DNA from 2 places in the Herbidospora sp. RD11066 genome. Region 2 is predicted to be linked to the other one. Evidence: riboswitches for the same ligand, from Rfam matches in the RefSeq annotation. Region 2 holds a riboswitch; the other holds the start of a gene.

Region 1 (15,749 bases), on a different contig from region 2:
GCGGGTGACGCTGGAGCTGGGCGGCAAGTCCGCGAACATCGTCTTCGCCGACTCCGATCTCGAGAAAGCCGCCGCGTCAGCCCCGATGGCCGTGTTCGACAACAGTGGCCAGGACTGCTGCGCGCGGTCCCGGATCCTGGTGGAGCGTTCCGTCCACGACGAGTTCCTCGCGAAACTCACCGAGGCCGTGCAGGCCATCCGCACCGGCGACCCGAACAGTGAAGACACCCAGATGGGCCCGCTGGTCAGCGCCGAACACCTGGCCAGAGTCCGGTCCTACGTGTCGGACCCCTACTTCCAGGGCAGTTGCCCCGAAGGCCCCGGCTACTGGTTCCCGCCGACCGTCCTCATTGGCGCCGACGACCCCGCCTACCGCGAAGAGGTCTTCGGCCCGGTCGTCTCCGTCGTCGCCTTCGACGACGAGGCGGACGCTCTGGAAAAAGCCAACGACACCCCCTACGGCCTGTCCGGCTCGATCTGGACCCGCGACGTCGGCAGGGCCCTGCGGGTCGCCCGCGGGGTCGAGGCCGGGAACCTCAGCGTCAACTCCCATTCGTCGGTCCGCTACTGGACGCCCTTCGGCGGCTTCAAGCAGTCGGGCCTGGGCCGCGAACTGGGCCCCGACGCGCTGACCGCCTTCACCGAGACCAAGAACGTCTTCATCGCAACGGAGTAGGAAGCACATGCAACGCTTGCAGGACCGGGTCGCCGTGATCACCGGCGCCGCCGGGGGCATCGGAATGGCGACCGCGCGCAGATTCGCCGAAGAGGGCGCCAAACTCGTGCTCGCCGACCTCGACGAGGAGGCCGGACGGCGCGCCGCCGAGGAGGTCGGCGGGATCTTCGTCAAGGCCAACGTGGCCGAGGAAGACGACGTCGTCCGGATGTTCCAGACCGCCTACGACGAGTTCGGCAGCGTCGACATCGCGTTCAACAACGCCGGGATCTCCCCCGCCGACGACGACTCGATCCTGACCACCGGCATGGACGCCTGGCGCCGCGTCCAGGAGGTCAACCTCACCAGCGTCTACCTGTGCTGCAAGCACGTGCTGCCCTACATGCAGCGGCAGGGCAAGGGCTCGATCATCAACACCGCCTCGTTCGTGGCGGTCATGGGGTCGGCGACCTCGCAGATCTCCTACACCGCGTCCAAGGGCGGCGTGCTGGCGATGACGCGTGAGCTGGGCGTGCAGTTCGCCCGCGAGGGCATCCGCGTCAACGCCCTGTGCCCCGGCCCGGTCGACACCCCGCTGCTGCGCGAGCTGTTCGCCAAGGACCCCGAGCGCGCCCAGCGCCGCCTGGTGCACGTGCCGCTCGGCAGGTTCGCGCGGGCCGAGGAGATCGCCGCCGCCGTGGCGTTCCTGGCCTCCGACGACGCGTCGTTCATCACCGCCGCCGAGTTTTTGGTCGACGGCGGCATCTCCGGCGCCTACGTGACGCCCCTGTGAGACCGGTCATCGGCATCACGTGTTACGCCGAAAAAGCACAGTTCACGGTCTGGGACACGACCGCGGCGCTGCTGCCGTGGGACTACGTGAGGCACGTCGAACGGGCCGGTGGGCAGCCGGTGATCCTGCCGCCCACCGGTGACCCGGGCGAGCTCGCCGGCCGTCTCGACGGCCTGATCGTGGCCGGGGGCGGCGACATCGACCCCGGCCGGTACGGCGGCGTCCAGCACCCGAGAACCGGCTACATCCGCGACTTCCGCGACGACGCCGAGTTCTCGCTGGTCAAGGCCGCCCTGGCGCAACGGCTCCCGATCCTCGGCATCTGCCGGGGCCTCCAGGTGCTCAACGTCGCCCTGGGCGGCACGCTGATCCAGCACCTGCCCGACGTGTGCGGCACCGACCGCCACTCTCCGGCTCCGGGGGTCTACGGCAGGGTTCCGGTACGTCTTTCCGGACCATTGCGGCGGCTCTACGACGCCGAAGAGATCACCCCCGCCCACTACCACCACCAGGCCATCGACCACCTGGCGCCCGGCCTGACGGTCACCGCCCGCGCCGACGACGGCACGATCGAGGCGGTCATGCTCGACGAGACGGTCTGGGCGGTCCAGTGGCATCCGGAGGCCGACGAGGAGGCGCCGGTCTTCGGGTCGTTCGTCACCCGCGCCGGGTTCCGCCCGGCGGTGAGGGGCGGCTAGGCTGACCGCACACCGGTGATCCCGCGCGGGAGAGTGCCCTGGCATCCGGCCAGGGCCCCTGAAGGAGCAAGCCCTCCCCGCGAACCTCTCAAGGCAAAGGACCGTGCGGGCGAGGTGTCCTCTGGAAAGCAGGCCTGTGGCCTCGCCGAAGGTGAAAGTCCGGCAAAACTCGGGCGAAGCTCTCAGGCACCCATGACAGAGGGGGAGGATGCTGACATCCGACCTTATTCGAGGTGCGCTTCATGTCCCGACCGACCCCGCTGCACGAGGTGCACAAGAGCCTCGGCGCGACCCTGACCGACTTCGCCGGCTGGCTGATGCCGCTGCGCTACGGCAGTGAGTCGGCCGAGCACACCGCAGTCCGCACCACCGCGGGGCTGTTCGACCTGTCCCACATGGGCGAGATCCACGTGACCGGTCCCGGCGCCGCCGACGCGCTCGACTTCGCGCTGGTCGGCAACCTGGGCGGCCTGGAGCCGGGTAGGGCCCGCTACACGATGATGTGCGAGCCGGGCGGCGGCATCGTCGACGACCTGATCGTCTACCGGCTGGCCGCCGACGAGTTCATGGTGTGCGCGAACGCGTCCAACTACCTCAAAGTGGCGGCCGAACTCACCGACCGCGCCAAGAACCACGACGCCGTGGTCGACGACCGCTCCGACTCCTACGCGCTGCTGGCGATCCAGGGCCCGAACTCCCCGGAGATCCTGGCCAAGCTGACCGACGCCGACCTCGCCGGGCTGAAGTACTACACCGGTCTCCCCGGCACCGTCGCGGGCGTCGAGGCGCTGATCGCCCGCACCGGCTACACCGGCGAAGACGGCTTCGAGCTATTCGTGAGCGCCGGCGACGCGGTGCCGCTCTGGCACGCGCTCATGGAGGCGGGCCGCGACCACGGCCTGGTCCCCGCGGGCCTCTCCGCCCGCGACACGCTCCGTCTCGAGGCCGGAATGCCGCTGTACGGCAACGAGCTCACCTCGGCCACCACCCCCGCCGACGCCGGTCTGGCCCGGGTCGTCCGCTTCGACAAGCAGGGCGACTTCGTCGGCAGGACGGCGCTGTCCGGCGTACAGCCGGACAAGCGCCTGGTCGGCCTGGTGATGCGGGGCCGGCGGGTGCCCCGCCACGGTTTCGCCGTCGTCGACGCCGAGGGCACCCCCATCGGCGAGGTGACGAGCGGCGCCCCCTCGCCGTCGATCGGCCGCCCGATCGCGATGGCCTACGTCGAGGTGGACGCCACCCCCGCAGCCGTGGACATCCGCGGCTCCCACGAACCGGTCGACGTCGTTGACCTGCCTTTCTACAGGAGGAAGAAGTGAGCAGCATTCCCGACGAGCTCAGCTACACCAAGGAGCACGAGTGGGTCGCCGGGCTGGACGACGGTCTGACCGTCACCGTCGGAATCACCGCCTACGCCGCCGAGTCGCTGGGTGACGTGGTCTTCGTCCAGCTTCCGGAGGCCGGGGCGCGGATCGAGGCGGGCGACGCGGTCGGCGAGGTCGAGTCGACCAAGTCGGTCAGCGACATCTACGCCCCCGCGGGCGGCGAGATCGTGGAGATCAACCAGAGCGTGGTCGACGACCCGTCCCTGGTGAACAGCGACCCCTACGGCGACGGCTGGCTGTTCCGCATCCGCGTCGAGGGCACCCCCGAAGACCTGCTCACCAGCGAGGAGTACGCCACCCTCACCGCCGCAGAGTCATGATCCCCCTCTGATGGCGATCAGCGTCTTCGACCTTTTCAAGGTCGGCATCGGGCCGTCCAGCTCCCACACGGGCGGCCCGATGGCCGCCGCGCACAAGTTCGCGCGCGGCCTGCTCCACAACGGTCTCCTCGAGAAGACCGCGAAGGTCCAGGTCATCCTCTACGGCTCGCTCGGCCTGACCGGCAAGGGTCACGGCAGCGACAAGGCCGTGCTGCTGGGCCTGTCGGGTGAGAAGCCCGAGCTCGTCGACGTCGACGCGGTCGAGGGCATGCTGGCCGCGATGCGCGCGGCGGGCACGGTGTCCCTGATGGGGCAGCGGGTGGTCCCGTTCGTGGTCGGCGACGACCTCGTCTTCGAACGCAAGATCTCGCTCCCCGGCCACCCCAACGGCATGCGCTTCACGGCGTGGGGCGAGGCGGGCGACGTCCTGAGAGAGAAGATCTACTACTCGGTCGGCGGCGGCTTCGTCGTCGACGAGAACGCCACCGGCGCCGACCGCATCAAACCCGACGACACCCCGCTCCCCCACCCGTTCCTGACGGCGAACGAGCTGCTGGCGCAGTGCGCCGAGACCGGCCTGTCGATCTCCGGCCTGATGATGGCCAACGAGAAGGCCTTCGGCCGCACCGAGGCCGAGATCAAGTCACGCCTGGTCGACCTGTGGCGCGTCATGGACGAATGCGTGCGGCGCGGCTCCTCCCGCGAGGGCGTGCTGCCGGGCGGGCTGAAGGTGCGCCGCCGCGCCCACCAGCTCCAGCGTCAGCTCCAGAGCGAACCGGCCGAACGCGACCCGCTCCAGGCGATGGACTGGGTGACGCTGTTCGCGCTGGCCGTCAACGAGGAGAACGCCGCGGGCGGCCGCATCGTGACCGCGCCCACCAACGGCGCGGCGGGCATCATCCCGGCCGTCATCTCCTACTACACGCGGTTCATGCCGGGCGCCGACGACGACGCCGTGGTGCGGTTCCTGCTCACGGCGGGCGCGGTCGGCGTGCTGTTCAAGGAGAACGCGTCGATCTCGGGCGCCGAGGTCGGCTGCCAGGGCGAGGTGGGGTCGGCCTGCTCGATGGCGGCGGCCGGGCTGACCGAGGTCCTGGGCGGCACCCCCGAACAGGTGGAGAACGCCGCCGAGATCGGCATCGAGCACAACCTGGGGCTGACCTGCGACCCGATCGGCGGGCTGGTGCAGATCCCGTGCATCGAGCGCAACGCCGTGGCGTCGGTGAAGGCCATCGCGGCGGCCCGCATCGCGCTCCGCGGCGACGGGAGGCACTTCGTGTCACTCGACAAGGCGATCAAGACGATGCGCGACACCGGCCGCGACATGCACGACAAGTACAAGGAGACGAGTCGTGGGGGCCTTGCGGTGAACGTCATCGAGTGCTGAGAAAGTGCTGGGTGTTCCCATGGGGACTGGCGGTGAAACCCCGACAGTGCTGAAATGTCCACCTGAAAGGCGGTGGACATCATTCCCGCAGGCAGATTTCTCCGGACCCATTGGGTCTTCCTCGTCTTCCTTGTGTCGGGGATCACCGTCCGGGTCATCTCAAGCCTCGGATATCGTCCCGCGTTGTGGTTCTGGGCCGACTCGTTCTCCTACCTGAGTTCGGCCCTGGACATGCGTCCCCTGGAGTCGCGGCCCTCCGGCTATTCGGTGTTCCTCGCGCCGTTCCATTCGGTCGTCGCCCTCATCACCGTGCAGCACCTGCTCGGGCTGGGCATCGCGATCTGCGTGTACGTCATCCTGCGCAAACGCACCTTCCTCCCGCCCTGGGCGGCGGGCCTGGCGACGGCGCCGATCCTGCTGGACGCGTACCAGATCCAGCTCGAACACCTCGTGATGGCCGACCTGCTGTTCACGTTCCTCGTGATGGCCGGCACGACCCTCATCCTGCTCAACCCGCGCAGCTGGTTCCTGGTGGGCGCCGGTTTCCTGCTGCTGGCTTTGTCGGCGATGACGCGCACGGTCGGGCTGCCGCTGATCGCCGTGGCGGCGGTGTGGCTGCTGATCGCGCGGGCGGGCTGGCAGCGGGTGCTGGCGGGCGTGGCCGTGGCCGGGGTCGCGGTGGGCGGCTACGCCTTCTGGTTCAACGCGACCTACGGCAGCTACGGCATGGGCAGCAGCAGCGTGTGGCTCTGGTCGCGGACCATGACCTTCGCCGACTGCGGCCGGATGGACCCGCCGGAGCACCTGAAGGTGCTGTGCCCCGACATCGGCCCCCGGCTGGCCGCCCCCGCCTACATCTGGGACCCGGCCTCGCCCATCATGAAGACCGGCAAGCAGCGCGACGAACTGGCGTCGGAGTTCACCATGCTGGCGCTGAGGAGCCAGCCGCTCGACTTCCTGATGACCGGTTTCGGCGACGCGATGTGGGCCTTCCGGTGGGACCGTGTGGTCTACCCGTCACCGGGCACCCAGAGCGCCTACCGGTTCCCCGACTTCGTGAAACCGCTCAGCGACAAGCTCGCCTCGGCCGGGCGGTCGGCGCCGGAGCTGATGAAGGAGTATCAGGGCAGCCGGGCCGACACCGAGGTCGTCGAGCCGTTCGCCTCGTGGACCCGCGCCTACCAGGAGCAGGTCTACCTGCGCGGCCCGCTCCTGGCGGCGATCCTCGTCTTCACGTTCCTGGTGATGATCATCCGGTTCCGGGTGGCGACGCTGCTCCCGCTGGGCTTCGCACTCACCCTGCTGCTCGTGCCCCCGCTGGTCGCCGCCTTCGATCACCGGTACGTCGTCCCGGTCGTCCCCCTCGCCTGCCTGGCCGCGGCGTGCGCGGTCGGCTGGCGGTCACCCACGACGAACGTGCAGCGTGACGAGGACAGGAAAGAGCCCGTCCCGGCCCGCCGCGCCGCGCACGCGTGACACCGCCTCGGTGTCGACCCGGGAGACGATCTCGTCGAGGGGGGCGCCGGGGAGGCAGCGTACCGAGACCCGGAGCTTCTCCTCCCCCACGGCCCGCACACTGATCTTGTCGACCCCGGGCAGGTCCTTGAGCGCGATGGCCAGCGTCGCGGTGCCGTAGCCGTGGCGCACGCCGTCCTGCCCGACCCCCATCGAGCAGATCAGCCACCGCGCGGTGACGAACACGAGCAGCACCACGAGCGCCGCCGCGACCGACCGCGCCCAGGGCTGGGCCGTGAAGGCCGCCAACTCCCCGATCTTGTACGTCGCCCGCGCGTCCGACGCGAACAGCACATAGTTCCCCCCGGTCACCAGCACGAAGCCGACGACCGCCAGCCCGACACGATCACCGATCGGAGTACGCAGCACGGGCTGCATGCAGACCCTCCCTCAGATGTTCTTGCGCCGCAGTCGCACGACGACCTCGTTGCGGCCGTACACACCCAGCCCGGAAAGGCGGTCGCCGACGGCGGCGCCGACCTCTTTGAGCAGCTCACCGGTCCGGTTCCCCTTGGTCAGGACGGTCACCTCGATCTGCCCCCGCCGCAGCCGGACGAAGGCCAGGTCGACCCCCGGCACCGCCATCGCCGCCGCCACCAGGGTCCGCTTGAGCCCCGCCCGGGTCAGCCCCATGACGAGGGCGTCGTCGGACACCTCCAGCGGCACCAGCCGGGGCCGCCCCGGGACCATCGCCAGAAGGACGAGCGCGGTCCCGCTCACCACCATCAGCGACCCCGTCAGGGCGACCAGCGGCTCACCCCACGCCAGGTCGAGCAGGCCGGGCAGCCCCGACCAGCCGGTCGGCCATCCGGCGAAGGCGCTCACCATCTCACCGACCACGGCCGTGCCCAGCACCAGCAGCGCCCCGGCCACGCCCGCGCCCGCCGGGGTTCGTCCCGGCCGCAGGGCGCGCATGGCCGTGCGACGGCGGGCGCGGCGGCGGTCCTTGGTCGTCCGGATCTCGTCTACCGCGCTCATGGTCACCCAGGGATACACGGCCCGGCCGCCGTGATCAGCGCGGCGGGCCCGAATGACTCGATCTTGTGACGGGTTTTGCCAGGTAAAGTGCTGCGCATGAGCGACCGGCAGCGATACGACCGGGCCACCTCCCACCTCGACCCGCCCCTGGCCATCGTCGACCTCGACGCGATGACGGCCAACGCCCGGTCGATGGCCGAACGGGCGGCGGGCAAGCCGATCAGGGTGGCCTCGAAGTCGATCCGCTCCCGCGAGGTGCTCCGGCGCGTGCTCGACCTGCCCGGATATCAGGGCGTCATGGCCTTCACCCTGCCCGAGGCGCTGTGGCTGGTCTCGCACGGATTCCGCGACATCCTGGTGGCCTACCCGACCACCGACCGCGCCGCCATCGCCTCACTGGCCTCCGACGAGCGGGCCGCCCGCGAGATCACCCTGATGGTCGACTCCGCGGAGCAGTTCCCCCTGCTGACCGGCCGTTATCCGCTTCGGGTCTGCCTGGACGTCTGCGCGGCCTACGTCGTGGGCGCCTTCCGGGCGGGTGTGCTTCGCTCGCCGGTACGCACCCCCGCACAGGCCGCCGACCTCGCCCTCCTGATCGGCGAGAACCCGGCGCTGCACCTGGTCGGCCTGATGGCCTACGAGAGCCAGATCGCCGGCCTGGGCGACCGCATCCCCGGCCTGTACGGCATGGCGGTCCGCCTCATGCAACGCCGCTCCCGCCGCGAACTGACCGACCGCCGGGCCGCGATCGTGAAAGCGGTGAGAGAGGTGGCCGACCTGGAATTCGTCAACGGCGGCGGCACCGGAAGCATCGAGACGACCACCCGGGAAGACGCGATCACCGAAGTGACCGCCGGTTCGGGCTTCTACCATCCGGCCCTGTTCGACCGGTACAGCAACTTCACCGGCCGCCCCGCGGCCCTCTACGCCCTGCCCGTCGTCCGCCGCCCCGCCCGGGGGGTCGTGACGGTCCTGGGCGGCGGCTATCCGGCCTCCGGCGCGGGACCGGGACGCGTCCCCGTCCCTTACCTGCCGGAGGGGCTGCGCTACAACCGCGACGAGGGCGGCGGCGAGGTCCAGACACCCCTCCACGGCGAGGCCGCCGGCGACCTCGAGATCGGCGACCGCGTGTGGTTCCGCCACGCGAAGGCCGGCGAACTCTGCGAACGCTTCAGCACCCTGCACCTGGTCGAAGGCGACCGCGTGACGGGAGAGGCCCCGACCTATCGCGGCGAGGGCCAGACGTTCCTGTAGAACGGCCCGCCCACTGGACAGGCTCGCACCTTGGCCGGCCACTTGCATCCGGCGCCAAGCTCCGGAAGGGGCGATGCGCTGTGTGCACAGGGCCTCCTTTGGGAGCGTGACGGTCATCCGGAAGGATCACTTTCGGATCAGCCCGGCCCCGATCGGGTCGTCATCGACGCCTCCCGACCCGGGGTCACGACATTTTCAGCGCTTGCGGCGCCGCATGATCACGATGAGGGCGCCGATCGCGACGACGGCGCCGATGCCGATCAGCACCGGGGCGATCGGGGTCGCCGGATAGTCGTCGTCCCAGGGCTCCTCGGCCGGGCGGTGGCCGTTGGGAGACTGGGCGGCCGGGTTGCCCACCATGTCCCCTATGGTCGACACGACATGCTCGGTCTGCGCCTTGACCTGCGACTTCATCTTGGCCACACTGCGACCGGCGACCTTCTTCGGGCTCACCCGGTCGGCGATGGCATCGACCGTCTTGGCCAGTTCGGCGCGCGTGCGCTCAATGCGCCCCTCAAGCGTGTCCGGATCGGTGTCGGCCATTGGTCGCCTCCTGTCACAGGGTGTGTTCGATCAAGTCTGCCAGGTGCGGACCGCGCAACCCGCAGCGGCCGAACCGGTAGTTTGTTCGCGTCGAGACGGACCGCAACGGAGGCGACATGACCCAGCGACTCGAACCCGGCGACGCAGCTCCTGGTTTCACCCTGACCAGCGCCGACGGCGACGAGGTGTCGCTTGACTCGCTCCACGGCAAGCGCGTCGTCCTCTACTTCTACCCAGCGGCGATGACTCCAGGCTGCACCAAGCAGGCCTGCGACTTCCGCGACAACCTCGGCTCCCTGGCCGGCCACGGCTTCACCGTCCTCGGCGTCTCCAAGGACAAGCCGGCCAAGCTCCGCCAGTTCGCCGAACGCGACGGCCTGACTTTTCCGCTGCTCTCGGACGAGAGCCTGGAGGTCCACAAGGCCTACAGCGCCTACGGCGAGAAGCAGAACTACGGCAAGACCATCATGGGCGTGATCAGGTCGACCTTCGTCATCGACGGAGACGGGAAGATCGAGAAGGCGCTCTACAACGTGAAGGCGACGGGACACGTGGCCCGGCTGCTGAAGGAACTCGGGGTTTCCTGATGCCTCAGGGCGGGAGGTAGGATCACTTCCGCTCATCGGGGTTGTAGCCCAATTGGCAGAGGCACATGACTTAGGATCATGCCAGCGCGGGTTCGAGTCCCGCCAACCCCACTGGTTCACTCGGGGGGACGACCCCCCGAACCCCCCGCTGCGAAGGGGCTGATCGCCCCCTCGCGCTCCCCTTGGTCGCTGTCGCGCCCCGACGTCGCTCCGCTCCGGGTCGCTACGCTCCTTGCGAAGGCGCTCCGCCCCTCGCGCTCCCAGGCAAGGCCTCGCTCCGCTCGGACCGCTCTCGCTTCGCTCGCCACTTGGTCTACGAACCGACCCTCAGGAGGGCCGGTGTACTCCTCGGCTAAGGATGTTGGCCGTGAGGAGTATGCGGCTAACAAGTGCCCAATTGGTCCACTTGGAGCACGCAGGGACGACCCCCGACACGAGAGGGCTTGCGCCCCCTCGCGCTCCCGCTAGCCGCTGTCGCGCCCCGGCGCCGCTCCGCTCCGGGTCACTTCACTCCTTCACGAAGGGCCCCCAGGCACGGCCTTGCTTCGTTCGGCCCCTCTCGCTTCGTACGTCGAAGCCTTCGTTCGCTATGGCTCCCGCTTTGCAGGGCCTCGGCGGGATTCTTGGAGGGGCTCATCGCTCCAACTTTCTTCCCGAGGGGAGAATGGCCCGGCAGCCACTTGGGCACCATGCCGTACCCCATTAAATGGGATATAGAGCGCAAATCGGAGCGCATTTAGTGCCAAATCCCCGCCGGAAATCCGTCGAGCCGCTCATTGCCCGGCCATTCGTGAGATCACGAATCTTGACTGTGCACTCACACTAAGTGACTCTTGGGGATTGCCGCCAAGACCAGGAGGGTCGAAATCTCGTGCAATCCCACGGCGACGATGACGATCTTTCTCTTACCTTCTACTGCAAGGACCCCGAGTCCAACCAGGACAACGAGTGCGAGACGTTCTACCAGACGAATCGGGGCTCCTGGCTCGTCCAGGTCAAGAAGCGCGGTCCCGGGGTGGGCGCTCAGCTCGTCGGCCTCGGAGAAGATGAGACGTTCGGAGAGCTCTCCGAACGGACCGTGAACGTGTTCGTCCGGAAGTACGTGAGGGAGCACTATGGAGTTGATCTCCCCCAAGGCACCCGCTGACCTGGTCAACGGCATCGGCCGCGGAGCCCTCTGGGCGGTCACGCGGCACCGCTGCCGGCCCGCCTGACGGCGTCCCACGTTGTCCGGACAAGACCAGGTATTGGCCGCGCGCAAGGCGTTCGGGCAGCGGCTTCGCGCCCTGCGTCTGGACGCCGAGCTCAACGGCCGTCAGCTCTCGGCCCGATCGGGAATGCGTGATTCCAAGATCTCCCGGATCGAACTGGGGCGGCAGAATCCCACCGAAGCCGACATCCGGGTGTGGTGTCGCGCGTGCGACGCGGAAGACCAGGTCTCCGAGCTGATCGCCGCGCACCGGCAGATCGACCAGATGTGGGAGGAGCACCGGCAGGCTATGCGGGCCGGGCTCAACCAGCAGAGCGAGCGGCTCAGGCCCCTCTACGAACAGACCAGGCTGATCCGCGCCTACGAGCCGCAGACCATTCCCGGCTTCCTGCAGAGGCGGGGGTACACCCGGGCCGTCATCGAGGACGTGTCCCGGTTCCACGGCCTGGCGGACGACGTCGAGGAGGCCGTCGAGGGGCGGCTGAACCGCTTGCGCGTTCTCGAGTCGGGCAAGTGCACGTTCTCGTTCGTCGTCGAGGCGGGGGCGCTCTACGCCCAGCGGGGCGGGGTCGCGGTGATGCTGGATCAACTCGACTACATCGAGCGCGCCTCCGGCTTCGCGAACGTCGCGCTGGGCATCGTCCCTCTCGGCCGTCTCCGCACCCTCTGGCCCGGGGAGGGGTTCTACATCTACGACGAGTCGCTGGTGCGCAGTGAGCACTGGACCGGCGGCTACCGCACCAAGAGTCCCGGGGAGATCGACACGTACCTGCGGATCTTCAGACTTTTGCAGTCGCAGGCCGTCTACGGCGAGGCGGCGCGGGCGGAGATAGGCGCCGCACGTGCTCTGCTGCAATCTCGGGAAATCTTCTAGTCCTGGCGCCCGGCCGATTTCTACGGTCGGCGTATGTCCTTCGAGGAACCCTCCCTCATCAGACAACTCAGAGAGACGTATCCGGCCTGGCGCTTCTGGCGAGGGCAGGGCGAATCGGTCGACCGGCCGTGGAACGCCACCCGCCGAAGCCAGATGAACTGGATGTCGCGCCCCGAAGGGTATGCCGCGACCCTGTTCGGCAGTCCCGAGCAGTTACGCGCGCAACTCATCGAGCAGGCCACCATCTCCGGCGGGCCTTCTCCCTGAGCGAGAACGATTCTTCCGACCGGCGGAGAAGAGCGGCGGCGCCGCTCCATAATTTCGTCCGTGACCGAGAGAAGGCGCCGGAAAAGGCCGTCGCGTTTGCCCATTGTGGGCGGAATCGCGGCAATCATCCTGGCGGTCGTCGCCATTCTCGTCTGGAGTGATCTCGACCAGGCGGACAAAATGGCGAGCGTGATCGCCGGAGCGGCCGCGATCGTCGCGCTGACCCTCCAGATCATGGCCATGCGGCGCCCGGACACCCCCGCGGCGGAGGCCGCCACACCCAGAACAGATCATGTGTCGGTGAACGTCCAGGTCAATCAGCGATTCACCTTGGGTGGGGCCTCGATGACACTGGCCGTGTGCGCTTTCGGGGTGCTGGGGGTCGTGGCGGTCAGGGAGTTGCCCGCCTTCACCGCCGCTCCGGCCGAGACCTCTCCCCCTCTGCCAGCGAACGGGACCACGATCACGCATCCCCGGGAAGGCGCACTGCTGCCCACCTGTGGCCTCGCCGCGGGAACCGCGCAACCTCTTCCCCGGGAAGCCATCTGGCTCATCACCCGCAACCCTGATGGCACGCCCTATTTCGCGAGAGCGATATACACATCGGGCTCCTGGGAATCCAGCATCCAATTGGGCTCGGAAACGCCACAGGGCGCGGGCCGACGATTCACGGTCGAGTTGTACGCCGTTCCGGAGGCCACGGACCTCCCGGCGGACCCCAGCCAGTCCGTCGAGCTGCCGGCGCGCGCCAGGAAACTGGCCGACGTGGGTGTCGTCAAGGACCCCGACCGACTGAAGTGCCCCGTTTAGTAGCTGTCGCTCCAGTGGTACCAGGAGCCCTGGATGTGTTCGAAGAACGAATAGATGCCCCGGTTGGGGCCGTCGGTCGGAATGCTCTTGGGGCTCCAGACGTAGCCAAACGGGTCGACGCCGACGACGGCTTCGCCCTCCCGGAAGTAGACGCGGTCACCGTCTCTCCAGATGTCCTGAAATTCGAGCTCGCCCACCTTCTGATGGTGTTCCTTGCCGTCCCACGGTGGGGCGGTCTTCGCCACCTGCTCCATCGCGGGCAGAGAACGCAGGAGGCGCTGCTCCTGGAGATATCCGCAGGACGTCAGCGATAACAACGCGACACACGCAGCCAGTTTCCGCACGGACCGATTCTCTTGGAAATTCGTGGTGAACGACCGGGACAAAGCCGATCATTCTCGGGAAAGTCAGGAGAAGCTGGCCCCATGAGACTCTTCGTCACCCGAGTCGCGGCGGCCGCTCTCGCTCTCGCCGTCATGGTCCCCTCGCCCGCGCTCGCCGCCGATCCGGTGCTCCAGACCCACCCGCTGCCCGAGCTCCGCGCCAAAGCCGAGCTGCTGGACATCGCCGCTCCCGTACAGAACCAGGTCTGGATCGTCGGGTACCAGGCGCTCAAACCCGGCTACCCGGGCAACCCCGTGGTCCACCGTTGGAACGGGACACGCTGGGCCGGGTTCACGATCCCCAACTTCGCCAGCCGGGGCGTGCTCGCCAGCGTCAGCGCGACCACCGCGGGCGAGGTCTGGATCGGCGGAACCAGGAACGGGTCCGCCTACATCGCGCAGCTCGCCGGGAACGGGTTCGTCGAGGTCCCGGCCCCTCCGGGGCTGGCGTCGGCGGCGCCCGAGGCGACCTCGACGGGATTATGGGTGCCCGCGAACCAGCGCACCCAGCCCGGGGCCAGCGTCATCTGGCGGCGGGAGGGCGCCGCGTGGGTCCCGTATCCGATGCCGATGCAGAAGGTGCTGGCCGTCAAGGGAGCCTGGGCGGTCGGTGGCGCTCCGAGCGAGGACGACTCCGTCCCGGGGGTCGCCCATTTCAGCGGAACCACGTGGGAGAGCGTCCCCTACCCGCCGCCCTTCAGCGAGGGGTCGATCCTGGAGGACGTGCTGCCGCGTACACCCGATGACACCTGGGTCGTGGGGACGAACTACACGCGCGGTGAGCCGCGCCCGACGGAACCGCTGCTCAGCCGGTACGACGGCGACACCTGGACCGATGTCCCCCTGCCGCCGGAGATCATCGGGCTGCACTCCATCGTGGCGGACGCGTCCGGGAAGATCTGGATCTCGGCGCTGGCCCAGGCCGAGGGCTGGGACGCCCAGCAGCGGCCGGTGATCATCGGGACCTCTCCCGACGCCATCTCCTGGACCGTTCTCGAGGTGCCGACCGGTGGGCGATACGGCGTCCACCACGAGGGACGCGACGATCTCGGCGTCGAGGCCGGGACCTCCCGGCTCTGGCATCTGGCCGACACGCGACCCGACGGCCCGGTTCTGACGACGGGGTAGCTAGCGGGGGAACTCGCAGCGGAAGCCCATGTCGGTGCGTTCGCAGCCGCGCGGCATGCCGCGCATCGGCTCGTTCATCTCCACGCGGAAGGCGGGCCGGTCGTCTCGCCAGGGGTGCCCCACCAAGGCGACGAGGAAGCCGCCGAGGATCGCGCCGACCAGTGCGGCGGCGAGCAATGGGAGAAAACGGGCGAACCGCTTCGGTTGAGGAGGCTCCGGGTTGGCCGTACGCCAGCCCGGTGCGTTCCAGCCCGGCCCGCCGGGCGCGAAAGCGTAAGCCGTCGAACTCTGAGAACCGGAAGGGCCGCGAAAGCGGAGCCGGGGAGGTACGGGTGAGGCGAAGGTGCCGGCCGGGCCGCGTGGCGTCGTGTTCGTGTCCTCAGTGCCACGCGGCCCGGTTCCGTGATCCGTCATTGCGAATCTGTCTCCCTTTACACCCCAAGGATGCGCTCCCGGGATTAACTATGCCCGCCCCCGCGTAAGAGGCGTGTAAGCACCACCTGCTCTGCGACCTGGGTCGTAGTACCGAATCCGTCGTGAGGTGGACCGTGCCGGGAACACCGCGTACGTACTCTTGAGGCGTGCTCGGCAAGCTTCGCGCGTTCCGGCGGCGGCACCCGGCGTGGATCGACACGCTCGTGGTGTCGCCCCTCGTGCTGTACTCACTGCTGAGCGCCCCCTACATCGCCACCGGGCTGGCGGTCACCGGCAGCCCCGAGATCGGCGGCCTGGGCGTCTTCCTGCTCTCCGCGCTGCTGGTCGTGCCGCTGTTCTGGCGGCGGCGGTTCCCGTTGCAGGTCATGGCGGTCGTCTCGGGGATCAGTTTCCTCCAGTGGCTCGGCGACGTGACGCCGCTTCCGGCCAACATGGCCGTGCTGGTCGCCATGTTCGGCGTCGTCGCCTCGTGCCGGCTGCCGTGGGCCATCGCGGCGGGGGGCATCGCCGAGCTCGGGATCACCCTG
Region 2 (15,749 bases):
CTCGGTGGGCTCGATCATCAGCGTCCCGGCCACGGGGAAGGACATGGTCGGGGCGTGGAAGCCGTAGTCGATCAGGCGCTTGGCGACGTCGTCGACGGTCACCCCCGTTTCGCGGGTGATGGCGCGCAGGTCGATGATGCACTCGTGGGCGACCAGGCCCTCGCGCCCGGTGTAGAGGACGGGGTAGTGCGGGGCGAGCCGCCGGGCCAGGTAGTTGGCCGACAGGATCGCCTGCTCGGTCGCGGCCTTGAGGCCGTCGGCGCCCATCATCCGCACGTACGCCCACGAGATCGGCAGGATGCCCGCCGATCCGAACGGCGCGGCCGAGACCGGGCCGACGACGCCGCGTCCCGGGAGGAACGGGGCCAGGTGGGCCTTGACCGCGACCGGGCCGACGCCGGGGCCGCCGCCGCCGTGCGGGATGCAGAAGGTCTTGTGCAGGTTCAGGTGGGACACGTCGGCGCCGAACTCGCCCAGTTTGGCCAGGCCGACGAGGGCGTTGAGGTTGGCGCCGTCGACGTAGACCTGCCCGCCGGCCTCGTGGACCTTCGCGCACAGGTCGACGATGGTCTGCTCGTAGACGCCGTGGGTCGACGGGTAGGTGACCATGATCGCCGCCAGCCGGTCGGCGTGCTTGGCGATCTTGGCGTCGAGGTCGGCCATGTCGACGTTGCCGTCGGCGTCACAGGCGACCACGACGACCCGCATGCCCGCCATGACGGCGGAGGCGGCGTTGGTGCCGTGGGCCGACGACGGGATCAGGCAGACGTCGCGCTCGTGGTCGCCCCCGGCACGGTGGTAGGCCCTGATGGCCAGCAGGCCGGCGAACTCGCCCTGCGACCCGGCGTTGGGCTGGATGGAGACGGCGTCGTAGCCGGTCACCTCGGCCAGCCAGTCTTCCAGGCTGAGGATCAGGTCGGTGTAGCCGTCGGTCTGCTCGGCGGGCGCGAACGGGTGGATCGACGCGAACTCGGGCCAGGTGATCGGCTCCATCTCGGTGGTCGCGTTGAGCTTCATCGTGCACGACCCGAGCGGGATCATCGACCGGTCGAGCGCGATGTCCTTGTCCTGGAGCCTGCGCAGGTAGCGCAGCATCGCCGTCTCCGACCGGTAGTCGTGGAAGACGGGGTGGGTCAGGTAGCCGGTGGTCCGCTGGAGGCCCTGGGGCAGCGCGTCGTCGGTGGAGATGTCGAGATCGTCCACGGAGGGGCCGTCGACGCCGAAGGCCGTCCAGACGGCGCTCAGGTGCGCGGAGGTGGTTTTCTCGTCACAGGCCACCGCGATGTGGTCGTCGCCGTCCTCGCGGACGTTGACGCCGAGGTCCCGGGCCGCCGCCGCGACCGCGGCCGCGCGGCCCGGCACGCGGGCGGTCACGGTGTCGAAGAACTCGTCGTGGACGACCTCGACGCCCCCCGCGCGCAGCCCCGCGGCCAGCACGGCGGCGTGCCGGTGGGCCCGCAGGGCGATCCGGCGCAGGCCCTCGGGGCCGTGGTAGACGGCGTACATCGACGCGATCACCGCCAGCAGGACCTGGGCGGTGCAGATGTTGCTGGTCGCCTTCTCGCGGCGGATGTGCTGCTCGCGGGTCTGGAGCGCCAGCCGGTAGGCGGGGCGGCCGTCGGCGTCGATCGACACGCCGACCAGGCGTCCGGGCATCTGCCGCTGGAGGCCCTCACGTACCGACATGTAGGCGGCGTGCGGACCGCCGAACCCGAGCGGGACGCCGAAGCGCTGCGACGATCCGACCGCGATGTCGGCCCCGAGGGTGCCGGGCGCCTCCAGCACGGTCAGCGCGAGCAGGTCGGCCGCCACGGTCACGACCGCCCCGGCCGCCTTGGCGCTCGCGGCCAGCGCCCGGAAGTCGGCCACCCGGCCCGAGGCCCCCGGATACTGCACCAGGATCCCGAAACATTCGGGCAGCTCACCGGTGTAGTCGGACTCGACGAGGGTGATGCCGAGCGGCTCGGCGCGGGTGGCGAGCACCGCCTTGGTCTGCGGGAGCGCGTCGGCGTCGACCACGAACACGTCGGCCTTGACCTTGGAGGCCCGGCGGGCCAGCGTCATCGCCTCGGCGGCGGCGGTGGCCTCGTCCAGGAGGGAGGCGCCGGCGACGTCGAGGCCGGTCAGGTCGCTGACCACGGTCTGGAAGTTGAGCAGCGCCTCCAGGCGCCCCTGCGAGATCTCCGGCTGGTACGGCGTGTAGGCCGTGTACCACCCCGGGTTCTCCAGCACGTTGCGCAGGATCACGCCCGGCGTGATCGTGTCGTGGTAGCCCAGGCCGATCATCGAGGTCAGCACGGTGTTGCGGGCGGCCAGCGCGCGCAGTTCGGCGAGCGTCTCGGGCTCGGACAGCGCGGGCGGCAGGGCGAGGGCCCCGGCGGTGCGGATCGAGTCGGGGACCGCCACGGCGACCAGGTCGGCGACGGTCTCGTAGCCGACGGCCTCCAGCATGCGGGCCTGGGCGGCGTCGGAAGGACCGATGTGGCGGGTGGCGAACGGCGGGGCGTCCAGGTCACGGAGCGGTGTGCGGTCGGTCATGACAGGGAACTCCAGGGCAGGCGAGACCGGGCGGTCTCCCCCTCTGTCATGGAACCTGAGAGCTTCACCGGACGACGACGGCCGGTTTTCCCCTTCGGTGAGGCGCCGCCTGGACGGCGGACCTGCTTTTCAGAGCTGCCTCGCCTGGCGGTACGGGTGCCTGAGAGATTCCGGGGAGGTTTGCTCCTTCGGCGCCCCATTCAGTGCAGATGGGGACTCTCCCGCGCAGGGTCGATGGCTACAACCACCTTACCCGTACCCCTGAGCTGGGGTCTCAACCGGTCTTCCGAGCCCTCCGCCGCTGGGCCAGTTCATCGGAGGGGTGGTCGGCCTCGTCACTGTCGGGGCCGACCGCGAGTTCCCCCGGCAGCTCCGCGAGTGATCCCTCGACCTCGCGCCAGACCCGGCCGAGGGCGATGCCGAAGACCCCCTGCCCTCCTTGGAGGAGGTCGATGACCTCGTCGGCGGAGGTGCACTCGTAGACGCTCACGCCGTCGCTCATGAGGGTGATCTGGGCGAGGTCGTTGACCCCGCGGTCGCGCAGGTGCTGGACGGCGGTGCGGATCTGCTGGAGGGAGACCCCGGTGTCGAGGAGCCGTTTGACGACCTTGAGCACCAGGATGTCGCGGAAGCTGTAGAGCCGCTGGGATCCGGAGCCCTGGGCGGGCCGGATCGTCGGCTGCACCAGGTCGGTGCGCGCCCAGTAGTCGAGCTGGCGGTAGGTGATCCCGGCGGCGGAACACGCCGTGGGACCGCGGTAGCCGATGTCGTCACGCACCGCCGCGGGCCGCTCGTCGAACAGCAGGCCCTGCTCACCGGCGCGCTCCCGCGCCGACTCACGCTGAACCGCGTCGTGCTGGTCGGCTTTGTTACCCTCGCCGCTGCTGACCGCCACTGCGGACCTCCGGCTTTCTCTCATCCCACGGTCTGATCTGGGGGTACGCGAACTACAACCGTGGATTCACTTGCACCGTAGGACTGGGGAAAGGCACAGTCAACGACCGCCCCCGGCGCGTCGTGAAGGTGAGATAACCCCTCAACTCAACCCGCACGGCCGAAATCCTCGGGGCTGATGTTGTCCAGGAACTCCCGGAACTTCTCGACCTCGTCCTCCTGGTCATCGGCCATGCTGACGCCGTTCTCCCGCATCACGTCTTCGCTGGCGAAGATCAACGCGTCGGTCCGGAGGGCCAGGGCGATGGAGTCGGAAGGACGTGCGCTTACCTCTACGCCGTTGGAGAACACCAGGTCGGCGTAGAAGATGCCGTCACGCAACGCGACGATGTTGACGCGTTCGAGTGAGACCTTGAGCGCGCCCAGCACGTTGCGGAAAAGATCATGGGTCAGCGGTCGGGGCGGTGGCTCGTCCGCCTGGGCGAGCGCGATCGCCGTCGCCTCGGTCATCCCAATCCATATCGGCAGGTAGCGGTCGCCGTTCGCCTCCTTGAGAAGGACGATCGGCTGGTTCGAGGGCATCTCCACCCGGACCCCCACGAACTCCATCTGCAACACAGGCGCTCACTCTCCGGGATGCGGCATTTCACCAGGTATTCAACTCACCAGGCATTCAACGTAACACCCACGCGCCGGACCCGCGTCAACGGCCGAGTGAGCCGCGGACGGCCCCTTCCAGCAGCGCGGCGTGGATACGTAATAACAACCCGGTGATCTCCCGTGCCGATTCCCCGGCATGGTCGATGGCCCCCGGGGCCCGGCGGCGCAGCAAAGGTGCGACGGCCTGCTCGACCAGGCCCGCCTCGCGTTCGGCGGCGGCCTTGACCGTGCGCAGGTGCCGGGCGTGCAGGCCGAAGGAGGCCAGCGCGCCCACGCTGCGGGCGATCTCGAGGGACGCCTCGTCGTAGAACCGGGCCGTCGAGGTGATCAGGCCGTAGTCTTCGAGCTCGGCCAGCGTCTCCTCGTCGATCTCGGCCGCGGCCAGCAGCTCTTCCCTGCTGAGCCGCACGGCCACCGGCTCGCTGTCGACCCCCCGTGGGCGCGACGACTCGTCGAGCTGGGTCTTGATCACGCGCAGCGGCAGGTAACGATCGCGCTGGGCGGTCAGGATGAACCGCAGCCGCTCCACGTCGCCCGGGGTGAACTTGCGGTAGCCGGAGGGGCTGCGCTCGGGCTCGATGAGCCCTTCGCCCTCCAGAAACCGGATCTTGGAGATCGTGACGTCGGGGAACTCGCCCTGAAGCTGGGCGAGCACCTCCCCGATGCTCATGAAGGCCCTGGCCGCCTCGGCGCCCATGATCAGCCCCGGGTCAGGAACACCAGCCGGAACTTCCCGATCTGCACCTCGTCCCCCCCCGCGAGGGGGAACTCCTCGATGCGCTCCCGGTTCACGTAGGTGCCGTTGAGGCTGCCGACGTCACGGGCGGTGAACTGGCCGCCGCGCCGGTAGAACTCGGCGTGCCGCCGCGACACGGTGACGTCGTCGAGGAAGATGTCGCTCTCGGGGTGCCGGCCGGCCGTCGTGAGGTCGCTGTCGAGCAGGAACCGGCTGCCGGCGTTGGGGCCGCGCATCACGACGAGGAGGGCGGTGCCGGGCGGCAGCTGCTCGATCGCGGAACGGTCCGGAAGCAGGCCTTGGCCGGTCGCCTCCTCGATGGCCTCAAGGGAGATCGTCGAGGTGTTGTCGGGGACGAAGCCCTGACCCGTCGAATAGGGGTTGGGAGGAGCCTGGGTGTGTGCCGGTGGGCTCAGCGGCGAACCGCATCGCGAACAGAAACGGGCATCCTCGGGGTTGGGGTGACCGCACTGCGTGCAGTAGACGCTGGGCATCGAACGGCTCGGCCTCTCTCACGACTAGCTCAAACTTGCGAATGCCGAAACTTACGCTGATCAGGCACATAGGTCAAGGCAGACGCGCCGGACAATGGCCACCCAACGCTATCGTCAGGCACCGGCCACGGTCCATGGCGCCACACCAACCACATGTGATCACCGTTTCGGGTCAGGCTATCGTTTCATGCCGAACCGGCGGCCCGCTCGACCACGTCGGCCCATCGTTCGAGAAGCGACTGCGCGGTGTCCATGTCGTGACCCTCGGCCCACAGGTGGGTGACGGCTTCCGACGGGTCGGGCAGCACCAGCGCCCAGCTACCGTCTTCACCGACGACGCGCACGCCGTCGGTGGTGTCGATGCGGTCGCCCTCGGCGGCCTCGACGACCGAGCGCATGACCGCGCCCTTGTGGGCCCACGGGGTGGGGACGGTGCGGCGCAGGAGCTTGGTCTCGGGGATGCGGGCGTCGATCTGGCTGAGCGACAGGCGGGTGCGGGCGACCAGGCCGAGCAGCCGCAGGAAGACGGCCAGGCCGTCGACCGTGGGGCCGAACTCGGGCACGATGAAGCCGCCCCGGCCGTCGCAGGCGAACACCATTTCCGGGTGGCGCGAGGCGGTGGTGAGGGCGTCGGTGCTGGTGGCCGTCCAGTCGACGTGGACGCCGTGGAAGCGGCAGACCATCTCGGCGACGCGGGTCGTGGTCACCGGCAGGGCGACGCGGCCGCCCCGGCGTTCGGCGGCGACCAGGTCGAGCACTACCAGAAGGGCCCGCTCCTCACTGATGAGCTGGCCCTTCTCGTCGACGAGGGAGACCCGCTCCCCCACCGGATCGAAACGGACTCCGAAGGCGGCCCGCGAGGAGGCCACGAGCTCGGCGAGCCGTTGCAGGTCACGGCGGCGTTCGGCGAAGGTCTCGGTGGGTGAGGCGTCGTCGAGCCGGTTGTTCACTGTGAGAACCCCCACACCGACGCGGCCGAGCAGGCTGGGCAGCACCAGCGAGGCGGTGCCGCCGGCGCAGTCGACGACGACCTTCATCTCGGCGTCCTTCACGCCGGTCATGTCGACGCAGCGGACCAGGTCGCGCGAGTAGGTGTCGAGGGCGCGGGCCGGGAAGGACAGTTCGGCGATCTCGCCGGGGAAGGCGCGGCGGTATTCCTGGCGGGAGAAGACGCGTTCCAATTTGCGCTGCGCGGCCTGGGAGAGGTCGGCACCCGTTTCGTCCATGAAGACGATGTCGACGCTCTGGGGGTCGCCCGCCGTCGTGCGCAGGGCGATGCCGCCCTTCACGGTCTCGCGGGAGGTGTGGAAGCGGGCCACCGGCATGGCGGCGGCCTCGAGGTCGACCACGTTGATGGCGCTGGCGTTGAGGGCGCTGATGACGGCGCGCTTGAGGGCGCGGGCGGCCCGGGAGCCGTCGCGGCTGGTGACGACGGTGTCGCCCTTGCTGAGGGTCGTGGCGTAGGCGCTGGCCAGGCGTACACACAACTCGGGGGTGATCTCGACGTTGACCAGGCCGCTGACGCCCCTCGGGCCGAACAGGCTGCGCTGGCCCCGGGACTCCCAGATGACGCTGGTGTTGACGACGGCGCCGGCCTCGACGGTCTTGAAGGGGTAGATCTTGACGCCGCTGGAGACGTAGGCCTCGGCCTCGATGACGCACTCGTCGCCGACGACGGCGTTCTCCTCGATGCGGGCCGCCGCCATGACGTCGGTGTTCTTGCCGACCACGCAGCCGCGCAGGTTGGCCGCCGGGCCGACGTAGACGTTGTCGTGGACGACCGCGCGGTGCAGGAACGCCCCCTCTTTGACGACGGCGTTGCTGCCGAGCACGGTGTACTCGCGCAGTTCGGCGCCAGCCTCGACCTTGGCGTAGTCGCCGATGAACAGGGGGCCCTTGAGCACCGCCTCGGGGTCGACGGAGGCGCCCTCGGCGGCCCACACGCCGGGCGAGAGCTCGAACGCGTCGAAGTCGATCTTGACGCGGCCCTCCAGCACGTCGGCCTGGGCCTTCAGATAGCTCTCGTGGGTGCCGACGTCCTCCCAGTAGCCGTCGGCGACGTAGCCGAACAGCCGCTCGCCGCGCTCCAGCAGCTTGGGGAACACATCGGACGACCAGTCGACCGACCGGCCCGCCGGCACCTCGTCGAGGACGGCCGGTTCCATGATGTAGATGCCGGTGTTGACGGTGTCGGAGAAGACCTGGCCCCAGGTGGGCTTCTCGAGGAAGCGCTGGATGCGGCCGTGGTCGTCGACGATGATGATGCCGAACTCCAGCGGGTTGGGCACCCGCTTGAGGCCGATGGTGACCAGCGCCCGGTGCTCGCGGTGGAACCGGAGCATGTCGGTCAGGTCGATGTCGGTGAGGGCGTCGCCCGAGATGACCAGGAAGCGGTCTTCCCGCAGCCGGTCGGCGGCGTTCTTGACGCTCCCCGCGGTGCCGAGGGGGCTCTCCTCGGTGGCGTAGTGGAGGGTCATGCCGAGCTCGTCGCCGTCGCCGAAGTAGTTGCGGATCAGCGCGGCCAGGAACTGGACGGTCACGACGGTCTCGGTGTAGCCGTGGCGCTTGAGCAGCCGGAGCACGTGTTCCATGATCGGCCGGTTGATCACGGGGAGGAGGGGTTTGGGCTGGTTGGCGGTCATCGGCCGCAGCCTGGTTCCTTCCCCGCCCGCCATCACCACGGCCTTCACGGGATGATCACCCTCTTCAGGAAACGCGTGCGAGCTGCCGCACCTGCACCACGTAAAGCACCCCTGCCCACCAGTACAGACCCGTACCCCAGATGACGAACGCCCACCCGAAAATCGCCGAGATCTCCGCATACCACCCTTGGTGGGCGGCCAGGAAGAGCAGCGGGAAGGCGTACATGAGGTTGGCGGTGGCGGCCTTGCCCAGGAAGTGGACGGGCAGGGCGTAGCCGTAGCCCATGCGGCGCAGGAACGGCACGGTGAACAGCAGCAGGACGTCGCGGCCGATGACCAGCGCGGCCAGCCACCACGGGATGATGTCGCGCAGCACCAGGCCCGCGAGGGTGGCCAGGATGTAGAGGCGGTCGGCCGCCGGGTCGATGAGGCGGCCGAGCTTGCTCGTCTGGTTCCAGGCGCGGGCGAGCTTGCCGTCGAGCCAGTCGGAGAAGCCCGCCACCATCAGCAGGGCGATGGCCCAGCCGTCGGCCTTCGGGCCGAGGATCAGCCACAGGAAGACCGGGACGCCGAGCAGACGCAGGAAGCTCAGCAGGTTGGGGATCGTCCAGATCCGGTCTTCGCCGGTAGTCACGACCCCGACCCTACATGCGCGGCGGTTGCGCGAAGCCGTCCGCCGGGCGGAAGTCGGGGCCGACCAGGCCGAGGCGGTGGGCGACCACGGCGACCTGGGTGCGGTTGCGCAGCCGCAGCTTCTCCATGAGCGCCGCGACGTGGGTCTTCACCGTGGTCACGCCGACGTGCAGCCGGGCGGCGATCTCCTGGTTCGACAGGCCGGTGCCGACCAGGGTGAGCACCTGCGTCTCGCGGTCGGTCAGGAACGAGGGACGCTCGGGCGCGCGCTGGTCTTCGGCGGCTAGGGCGCGGGCGACCACGCGGCGCAGCACCGAGGGGGCCAGGAGCTGCTCGCCGTGGGCGGCACGGCGGACGGCGTCGACCATGCGGTCGGGCGGGTCGTCCTTGACCAGGAAGCCCATCGCGCCGGCCCGCAGCGCGGCGTACACGTTCTCGTCCTCGGCGAAGGTGGTCAGCACGACCACGCGGGCCGACGGGTGGGCGGCCAGGATGCGGCGGGTGGCCTCCAGGCCGTCGACGCGCGGCATCCGCAGGTCCATCAGGACGACGTCGGGCCGTTCGCGTTCCACGACCCGCACCGCGTCGACGCCGTCGGCGGCCTCGCCGCAGACCGCCACGTCTCCGGCGGCCTCCAGCATCATGCGCACCCCGGCCCGGACCAGCGCCTGGTCGTCGGCGACCACGACGCGGATCATCGGGCCACCACCCCGAAGGTGGCCACCAGGCGCCAGCCGCCGTCGGGCAGCGGACCGGCGGTCAGCCGTCCGCCGAGGGCGCGCGCGCGTTCGCGCATGCCGGCCACACCGTGCCCCGACGACGGCAGCTCCATCGGAGCCGTACCCGGGGTGTTGCGGATCTCTACGACGAGCTCCTTCTCATCGGCCGTGACGCTCACCGTCGCCCGGCTTCCCTCTCCCGCGTGCTTGAGCACGTTGGTCAGTCCCTCTTGGACGATCCGGGCCGCCGACGCGCGGGCCACCAGCGCGGCGCGGGCGGTCTCGGGGGCGATCTCCAGGACCACCTCGATCCCGGCGGCGGTCACCCGGGCGGCGGCGTCGCGCATGACCTCGTCGGGGTCGGCCACCGGCAGGGTCGCGCCGGAGATCCCGCCGGGCCCGGGGTCGCGCAGCACCGCCAGCAGGCCGCGCAGGTCGTCGAGGACCTGGTGGCCGGTGTCGCGGATGTCGGCCAGCGCCTCGGCGGCCGGTCCGCCCGCCCCGGCGTACTGGGCCGCGCCCGCCCGCAGCACCATCGCGCCCACGTGGTGGGCGACGATGTCGTGGACCTCGCGGGCGATCCGCTCGCGTTCGGCCAGCCGGTCGCTGCGGGCCCGTTCGGCCCGCAGCTCCTCTTCTCTTCTCGCGGCTGTACGCCGTGCGCCCACATAGGCCCCGATCGCGGCCGGAGCCACCACCATGGTCGCGACGACCCCGTAGGTCAGCCCGGTGACGTCGCTCCGGGAGTCGATCACGGTGGCCAGGGTGACCCCGCAGGTCAGCAGGTATCCGGCGCCCAGCCAGCGCCAGGTGGCCTGGCTGGCGAACACGGCCAGCGCCACGAACAGCACGACCCGGAGGCTGTCGGCGACCGGCGGCACCAGGTTGTCGGCCACCAGCACGAGCGCGCTCTCGAACAGCAGCACCGCCCCGGGCAGCCACCGGATCGCCCCCAGCGCCAGCCCCGACAGCACCGCCAGCAGGCCGACGCCGCCGACCCGCAGGTCGTGGCCGTCCCAGTAGGACCAGGTGCCGAGGACGGCGTAGGCGACTCCCCCGGCGGCGAACAGCACGTCGAGCAGCGGCGCGGCCTCCTCGCCCCGGTCGCGGCGGTCGGCCGCGCCCTGGAGATAGCGCCCGATGAGGACCGGCAGCAGCACGATGCCGACGACGTAGTACCAGTAGTTCCTGGTGAAGGCGACGCCCGGATCGGCCAGGTTGACCGCGGTGGCCAGGCACGCGGCGACGGCGGCGACGGCCGTCCAGGCCAGGGTGCGCCGGCGGGCGACCACGCCGACCACTATCGGCAGCAGGATCTGCACGCCGTCGACCAGCCCCGACCCCACGTTGTCGAACACGAGGAGCAGCCCGGCGAGCGCGAACGCGACCGCGATCGGCCGGTGGCGCAGGAACGCCAGCGGCAGGCCGGTGCAGACCGCGATCAGCATCACCTGGTAGCCGTGCGGGGTCGGCGCGCCCGTCCACGACTCGCTCGCGAGCACCGACAGCGCGGCACCGGAGGCGGCCAGGACGAGGTCCGGCCACCAGGTGACGCGCCACCGGAGGTATGACATGAATGCACGGTAGCGGCCCAAATGGGCAGCGGATCCCGTCTCGCCTCCGCCAAGTGGCCGGTCACTCGGCCGGTAGGACGGCACGCTCACCCCCCTCGGCCGCCTAGGTTCCAGGTATGGCCAACGAATCAGCCCTCTTCTTCGGGCAGTTCCTGCGCTCCCCCGCCTCCGTCGGCGCCATCGCCCCCAGTTCCCGGCGGCTCGCCGAGCAGGTGTGCGTGCCGATCCCGGAGCAGGGCGACCCCGTGGTGGTCGAGCTGGGTCCTGGAACAGGTCCCTTCACCGCCGAGATCCAGCGCCGGCTGGGCGGCCGGGGACGGCACCTGGCGGTCGAGCTCAACCCGAAGCTGGCGGCCCATCTGTCCGACCGCCACCCGGGGGTCGAGGTCGTCGTCGACGACGCGTGCGGGCTGCCGACGCTGCTGTCCGACCGGGGGGTGGCCCAGGCCGACGTGATCATCAGCGGCCTGCCGTGGGCCGCGTTCTCGCCGAAACTGCAGGACAGCCTGATGAAGGCGATCCTCGGCTCGCTGAACCCGGGCGGCGCGTTCACGATGTTCGCCTACGTCCACGCGATGCTGCTGCCCCCGGCGCTGCGGATCCGGCGGACGCTGTTCAGCTCGTTCGAGGAGGTCGTGATGGGGCGGACCGTGTGGCCGAACCTGCCTCCGGCGTTCGTCTACCACGCCCGCCGGCCCCGGAAGAACACGTTCTAGAATGCGGCATGGATTTCAGGCTGCCGGAGAGCGCGCGGGCCGTACAGGACGGCATCGGGGAGATCTGCTCCCACTACGACATGTCCTACTGGGAGCGGTGCGAGGCCGAGAAGAAGTGGCCTGAAGAGGTCTGGGCCGAGCTGGCCAAGGGTGGCTGGCTCGGCCTCGCCGTTCCCGAGGAGTTCGGTGGCGGCGGGCAGGGGCTGCTCGAACTCGCGGTGGCGACCGAGACGCTGTCGGCGTCGGGGTCGGCCGGAGGGTCGGCGTTCACCTATGTCCTGACGCCCGGATTCGGGGCTCTGACGATCGCCCGGCACGGCTCCCCGGCACAGAGGGCCGATCTGCTGCCCCGGCTGGCGGCCGGGGAGATCGAGACGTGTTTCGCGCTGACCGAGCCCGACGCGGGGTCCAACTCGCTGGCCATCACCACCTCGGCCCGGCTCGACGGGTCGGAGTTCGTGGTGAACGGGCAGAAGATCTGGATCACCGGGGTGCAGCGGGCCACGTGGATGCTGCTGGTCACCCGCACGATCCCGGCCGAGGAGGCCAGGCCCCGCACCAGCGGGATGACCGTGCTGCTGGTCAACGTGCCCGAGGCGGTGGCGGCGGGGACGCTGACCTACCGGCCGATCCCCAAGATGGGCGCGAACACGACGCCCTCGAACATGGTCTTCTTCGACGACCTGCGGGTACCCGCCGCGAACGTCGTCGGTCAGGTGAACGCCGGGGCCGTCGTGCTGTGGGACATCCTCAACCCCGAACGCATCCTGCTCGGCGCCTCCGCGCTCGGCGGCGCGGAGGTCGCGCTGAGGGTCGGGGTCGACTACGCGAAGCAGCGTGAGGTGTTCGGGCGGGCCATCGGCTCGAACCAGGGCATCGCGTTCCCGCTGGCACGGGTGAAGGCGAAGATCGAACTGGCCCGGCTCATGCTCTACAAGGCGGCCTGGCTGTTCGACCGGGGCGAGCCGTGCGGGACCGAGGCGAACATCGCGAAGCTGACCGCCTCCCAGGCGTTCTGGGAGGCGGCCGACGCGGCGTTCCAGACGCACGGCGGGATGGCCTACTCGCTGGAGTATCCGGTGGCCCGGCTGCTGGCCGACGCCCGCATCGGGCTGGTGGCGCCGGTGACCGAGGAACTCCTGCTCAACTACATGGCGACGCAGGTGCTGGGGCTGCCCCGGTCGTTCTAGAACGACGCCCTGAGGCGGTCGGCGGCGAGCTTCCTGGCCTCGGCCGCCTCGGGGAAGAAGCCCGGCAGGCCGAAGAAGCCGTGCAGCGAGCCGTCGAAGCAGCGGTATTCGGCGTCGAGGTCGGCGGCGTAGCGCTCGCACTCGGCGGTCAGCGGGTCGTGCTCGGCGGTGATGACCGTGGCCGGGGCCATCCGCGACTTGTCCTTGAGCAGGGCGGGGGCGAAGCGCGGGTCGGCGCGGTCGGCGGCGTCGGCGTACTGGTCGAACATCCAGGCCACGCGGGCGGTCTCCAGGTTGTGGTGGCCCTCCTCCTCGAAACCCCGGGTGTCGGTACGCATCTCCGTACACGGATAGATGAGCATCTGGTGCGTGAGGGGCAGGCCCGCGTCGCGCGCGAGGGCGGCGCAGACGGTGGCGAGGTTGGCGCCCGCGCTCTCGCCCATGACCGCGACCCGCTCGTGGTCGGCCAGCACCCGCTCCAGCACGGCCCAGCAGTCGTCGACGGCGGCCGGGAACGGGTGCTCGGGCGCGAGCCGGTAGTCGACCGAGATCACCAGCGCGCCGGTCTGGACGGCCAGGTCACGGCACATCGGGTCGTCGACGTCGGCACTGCCGAAGACGAAGCCGCCGCCGTGGATGTAGACGACGACCGGCAGGTCGCCGGGCGCCGGGCGGAAGACCCGGACCGGCACCCCGGCGATCTCGGTGTCGAGGACCTCGTGGAGCGGGATGCGCGGGCTCCGGCCCTCGGCGTCGCCGTCGATCGGACGGCTCTCCTGGATCTCGGCGAGGGTCGGCGGGACGTAGTCGACGGCCGGAGGGAATAGGTCCAGGTACGCGCGGGCGCGGTCGTGCAGTGTCATGTACCGCACATTAGACGAGACATCCGATGAATCGCCCGTCAGACACCGTCGCCGACCGAGAGTCGCAGCCCCCGCAGGCCGGGGTGCACCGTGCCCCGGCCGGTGATCAGCAGGAGCAGGCCGGCGATCGGCCCCTCGATGCGGCGGCCGGAGCCGACCCGCCAGTCACAGTCGGTCGCGGCCAGTTCCAGACCGGCGAAGGTCCTGCGGGCGTGGAACGGGAAGCCCATCGTCCAGACGCGGTCGGCCGCCGCCATCGCGGGCTCCACCGGCATCGGGCGCTCCCGGCCGAGGGGGACGGCCATGTCCTGGCCGTGGACCAGGGCGTCGATCAGGGGTTCGAGGTGGGTGATCCCGGGGGCCTTGCGGCGGGAGCCGATCATCGCGCGGATGTCCTCGGCGTAGGTCTCGACGGGCCGCCGCGCCGCCCGGACGGCCGTGTCGTGGATCATGCGGTCGAAGCTCCCCCCGGCCTTCAGCAGGTCCCATACGGCCCTGACCGGCCGGGTGTGGGCCAGGGTGAGGTGGGCGGCGACCTCGCGCACCCGCCAGCCCGCGCAGAGCGACGGGGTCTCCCACTCCTCCTCGGTGAGTTCGTCGAGGAGGAGGGCCAGCCCGCGGCGCTCCTCGTCGATGGCGTGCCATACGGCCTCCGCGTCCATGAGGACCCCCTTTGGTATAGTTCGAGCCTCGAACCAATATGGTTCGATTCTCTGTCTATTGTCAACGGGTGCGCGGATGAACCTCGGGCTGCTCTGTTATTTCCCCTACCGGGCCATGGAGGCCCGCGTCATGGCGGCCGTCGAGGCGGCGGGGTACGCGTTCACGATCGCCCAGGGGCGGATGCTGGCCCGGGTGGGCCCCGAGGGAACCCGGGTCGGCGACCTCGCCGAGCAGGCCGGGGTCACCAAGCAGAGCGCGACGTTCCTGGTCAACCAGCTGGAGCGGCTCGGCTACGTCGAGCGGGTGCCCGACCCGGCCGACGCGCGGGCGCGGCTGGTCCGGCTGTCGGAACGAGGCTGGGCCGGGGTCGCCGTCGCCAGGAAGGTCGAGGCGGAGGTCGAGGCCGAATGGGTCGCCCACCTGGGCGAGCCCGGCGCCACCGAACTGCGCCGGGCCCTGGAACGCCTCCGCGAGATCACCGACCCCTATCAGTGATATTTCCTACTAGGATAGAAGGAAATATCACTCGACCGGGAAGCCCGGAACATGACGGAAGTGCTGCTGGGGCTGCTGGCCGGCTTCGTGGTCGCGGCGCTCGGCACCCCGGTCGGCGTCTCCGGCGCGGTGTTCCTGCTGCCGTTGCAGGGGAGCCTGCTCGGCGTCACCGGTCCGGCCGTCAGCGCGACCAACCTCGTCTTCAACACCCTGTCGACGCCGCTGGCCCTGCTGCGCGCGCCCGGCGTGCGGGCCAGGTCGGCCGAGCTGGTCGTCGTCGGTGCGGCCTGCGTGCCCGCGGCGGTGCTCGGAGCGTACGGACGGGTGACGCTGTTCGCCGATCCGGCCAGGTTCCGCATCCTGGTGATCGCGGTGCTCGCGCCGCTGGGGGTCCAGCTTCTCGTGCGGTCCTTCCGGAAGGCGCGGGAGGCGGAGCCCGAGCCGCAACCTCTGTCGGTCGTGCCGGTCGTGCCGCTGGTCGTGCTCGCGCTGGTGACCGGGGCGGTCGGCGGGGCGATCGGGATCGGCGGGGGTTCCCTGCTGGCGCCGGTGCTCGTCGCGGTGGCGCGCCGGACCGTGCAGGCCGCCGCGCCGCTCGCGCTGACCTCGACGCTGTCGACGTCGGTCTGCGGGCTGGTCGCCTACAGCCTGTTCGACCTGTTCCACATCGGCACGCCACCGGCCGCGCCCGTCTGGCACATCGGGATCGCGACCGGGGTGGGCGGGATCGCGGGGGCCCTCCTCGGCGCCACCGTGGCCCGGCGCGCCGGGGAACGCGCGCTGACGCTCCTCCTCGGCACGACCGCCACCGCCACCGCCGTCAGCCAGCTGATCCAGGTCCCCGGGTAGGGCTTACTCCCGGTCGGATCCGGGCGCATCCGGCCGGGTCGTCGTCAGAAGGGCTGGGCGGCCTCGATCAGGGACTCCATCAG

The links. Region 2 has a riboswitch for glycine ahead of gcvP (aminomethyl-transferring glycine dehydrogenase). Riboswitches for the same ligand answer to the same signal wherever they lie in the genome.
Region 1: it holds a riboswitch for glycine, as region 2 does, so the genes downstream of both, gcvT (glycine cleavage system aminomethyltransferase GcvT) here and gcvP (aminomethyl-transferring glycine dehydrogenase) in region 2, are expected to answer to the same signal.

What each region holds. Positions count from the first base shown of each region.
Region 1 covers NZ_BAAGDO010000004.1:607,950-623,698, reverse strand. Annotated here, with positions in the region: gene ACYQ78_RS19650 (aldehyde dehydrogenase family protein) at 1-676, shown strand, start outside; gene ACYQ78_RS19645 (3-oxoacyl-ACP reductase) at 684-1,448, shown strand; gene ACYQ78_RS19640 (gamma-glutamyl-gamma-aminobutyrate hydrolase family protein) at 1,445-2,146, shown strand; glycine riboswitch at 2,163-2,260, shown strand; glycine riboswitch at 2,261-2,355, shown strand; gene gcvT (glycine cleavage system aminomethyltransferase GcvT) at 2,389-3,465, shown strand; gene gcvH (glycine cleavage system protein GcvH) at 3,462-3,851, shown strand; gene ACYQ78_RS19625 (L-serine ammonia-lyase) at 3,862-5,238, shown strand; gene ACYQ78_RS19620 (hypothetical protein) at 5,422-6,714, shown strand; gene ACYQ78_RS19615 (hypothetical protein) at 6,640-7,131, opposite strand; gene ACYQ78_RS19610 (DUF6286 domain-containing protein) at 7,144-7,731, opposite strand; gene ACYQ78_RS19605 (amino acid deaminase/aldolase) at 7,828-8,985, shown strand; gene ACYQ78_RS19600 (DUF3618 domain-containing protein) at 9,181-9,528, opposite strand; gene bcp (thioredoxin-dependent thiol peroxidase) at 9,645-10,115, shown strand; tRNA gene ACYQ78_RS19590 (tRNA-Leu) at 10,153-10,226, shown strand; gene ACYQ78_RS19585 (hypothetical protein) at 10,987-11,262, shown strand; gene ACYQ78_RS19580 (helix-turn-helix domain-containing protein) at 11,342-12,199, shown strand; gene ACYQ78_RS19575 (hypothetical protein) at 12,233-12,466, shown strand; gene ACYQ78_RS19570 (hypothetical protein) at 12,527-13,276, shown strand; gene ACYQ78_RS19565 (hypothetical protein) at 13,273-13,620, opposite strand; gene ACYQ78_RS19560 (hypothetical protein) at 13,702-14,787, shown strand; gene ACYQ78_RS19555 (hypothetical protein) at 14,788-14,964, opposite strand; gene ACYQ78_RS19550 (sensor histidine kinase) at 15,369-15,749, shown strand, end outside.
Region 2 covers NZ_BAAGDO010000002.1:243,703-259,451, reverse strand. Annotated here, with positions in the region: gene gcvP (aminomethyl-transferring glycine dehydrogenase) at 1-2,538, opposite strand, end outside; glycine riboswitch at 2,575-2,676, opposite strand; glycine riboswitch at 2,677-2,772, opposite strand; gene ACYQ78_RS07600 (MerR family transcriptional regulator) at 2,813-3,433, opposite strand; gene ACYQ78_RS07595 (bifunctional nuclease family protein) at 3,580-4,050, opposite strand; gene ftsR (transcriptional regulator FtsR) at 4,136-4,789, opposite strand; gene ACYQ78_RS07585 (FHA domain-containing protein) at 4,792-5,322, opposite strand; gene ACYQ78_RS07580 (sugar phosphate nucleotidyltransferase) at 5,508-8,012, opposite strand; gene ACYQ78_RS07575 (CDP-alcohol phosphatidyltransferase family protein) at 8,029-8,598, opposite strand; gene ACYQ78_RS07570 (response regulator) at 8,609-9,295, opposite strand; gene ACYQ78_RS07565 (sensor histidine kinase) at 9,292-10,890, opposite strand; gene ACYQ78_RS07560 (class I SAM-dependent methyltransferase) at 11,007-11,606, shown strand; gene ACYQ78_RS07555 (acyl-CoA dehydrogenase family protein) at 11,615-12,796, shown strand; gene ACYQ78_RS07550 (alpha/beta hydrolase) at 12,793-13,659, opposite strand; gene ACYQ78_RS07545 (maleylpyruvate isomerase family mycothiol-dependent enzyme) at 13,698-14,321, opposite strand; gene ACYQ78_RS07540 (MarR family winged helix-turn-helix transcriptional regulator) at 14,398-14,817, shown strand; gene ACYQ78_RS07535 (TSUP family transporter) at 14,869-15,666, shown strand; gene ACYQ78_RS07530 (gamma-glutamyl-gamma-aminobutyrate hydrolase family protein) at 15,711-15,749, opposite strand, start outside.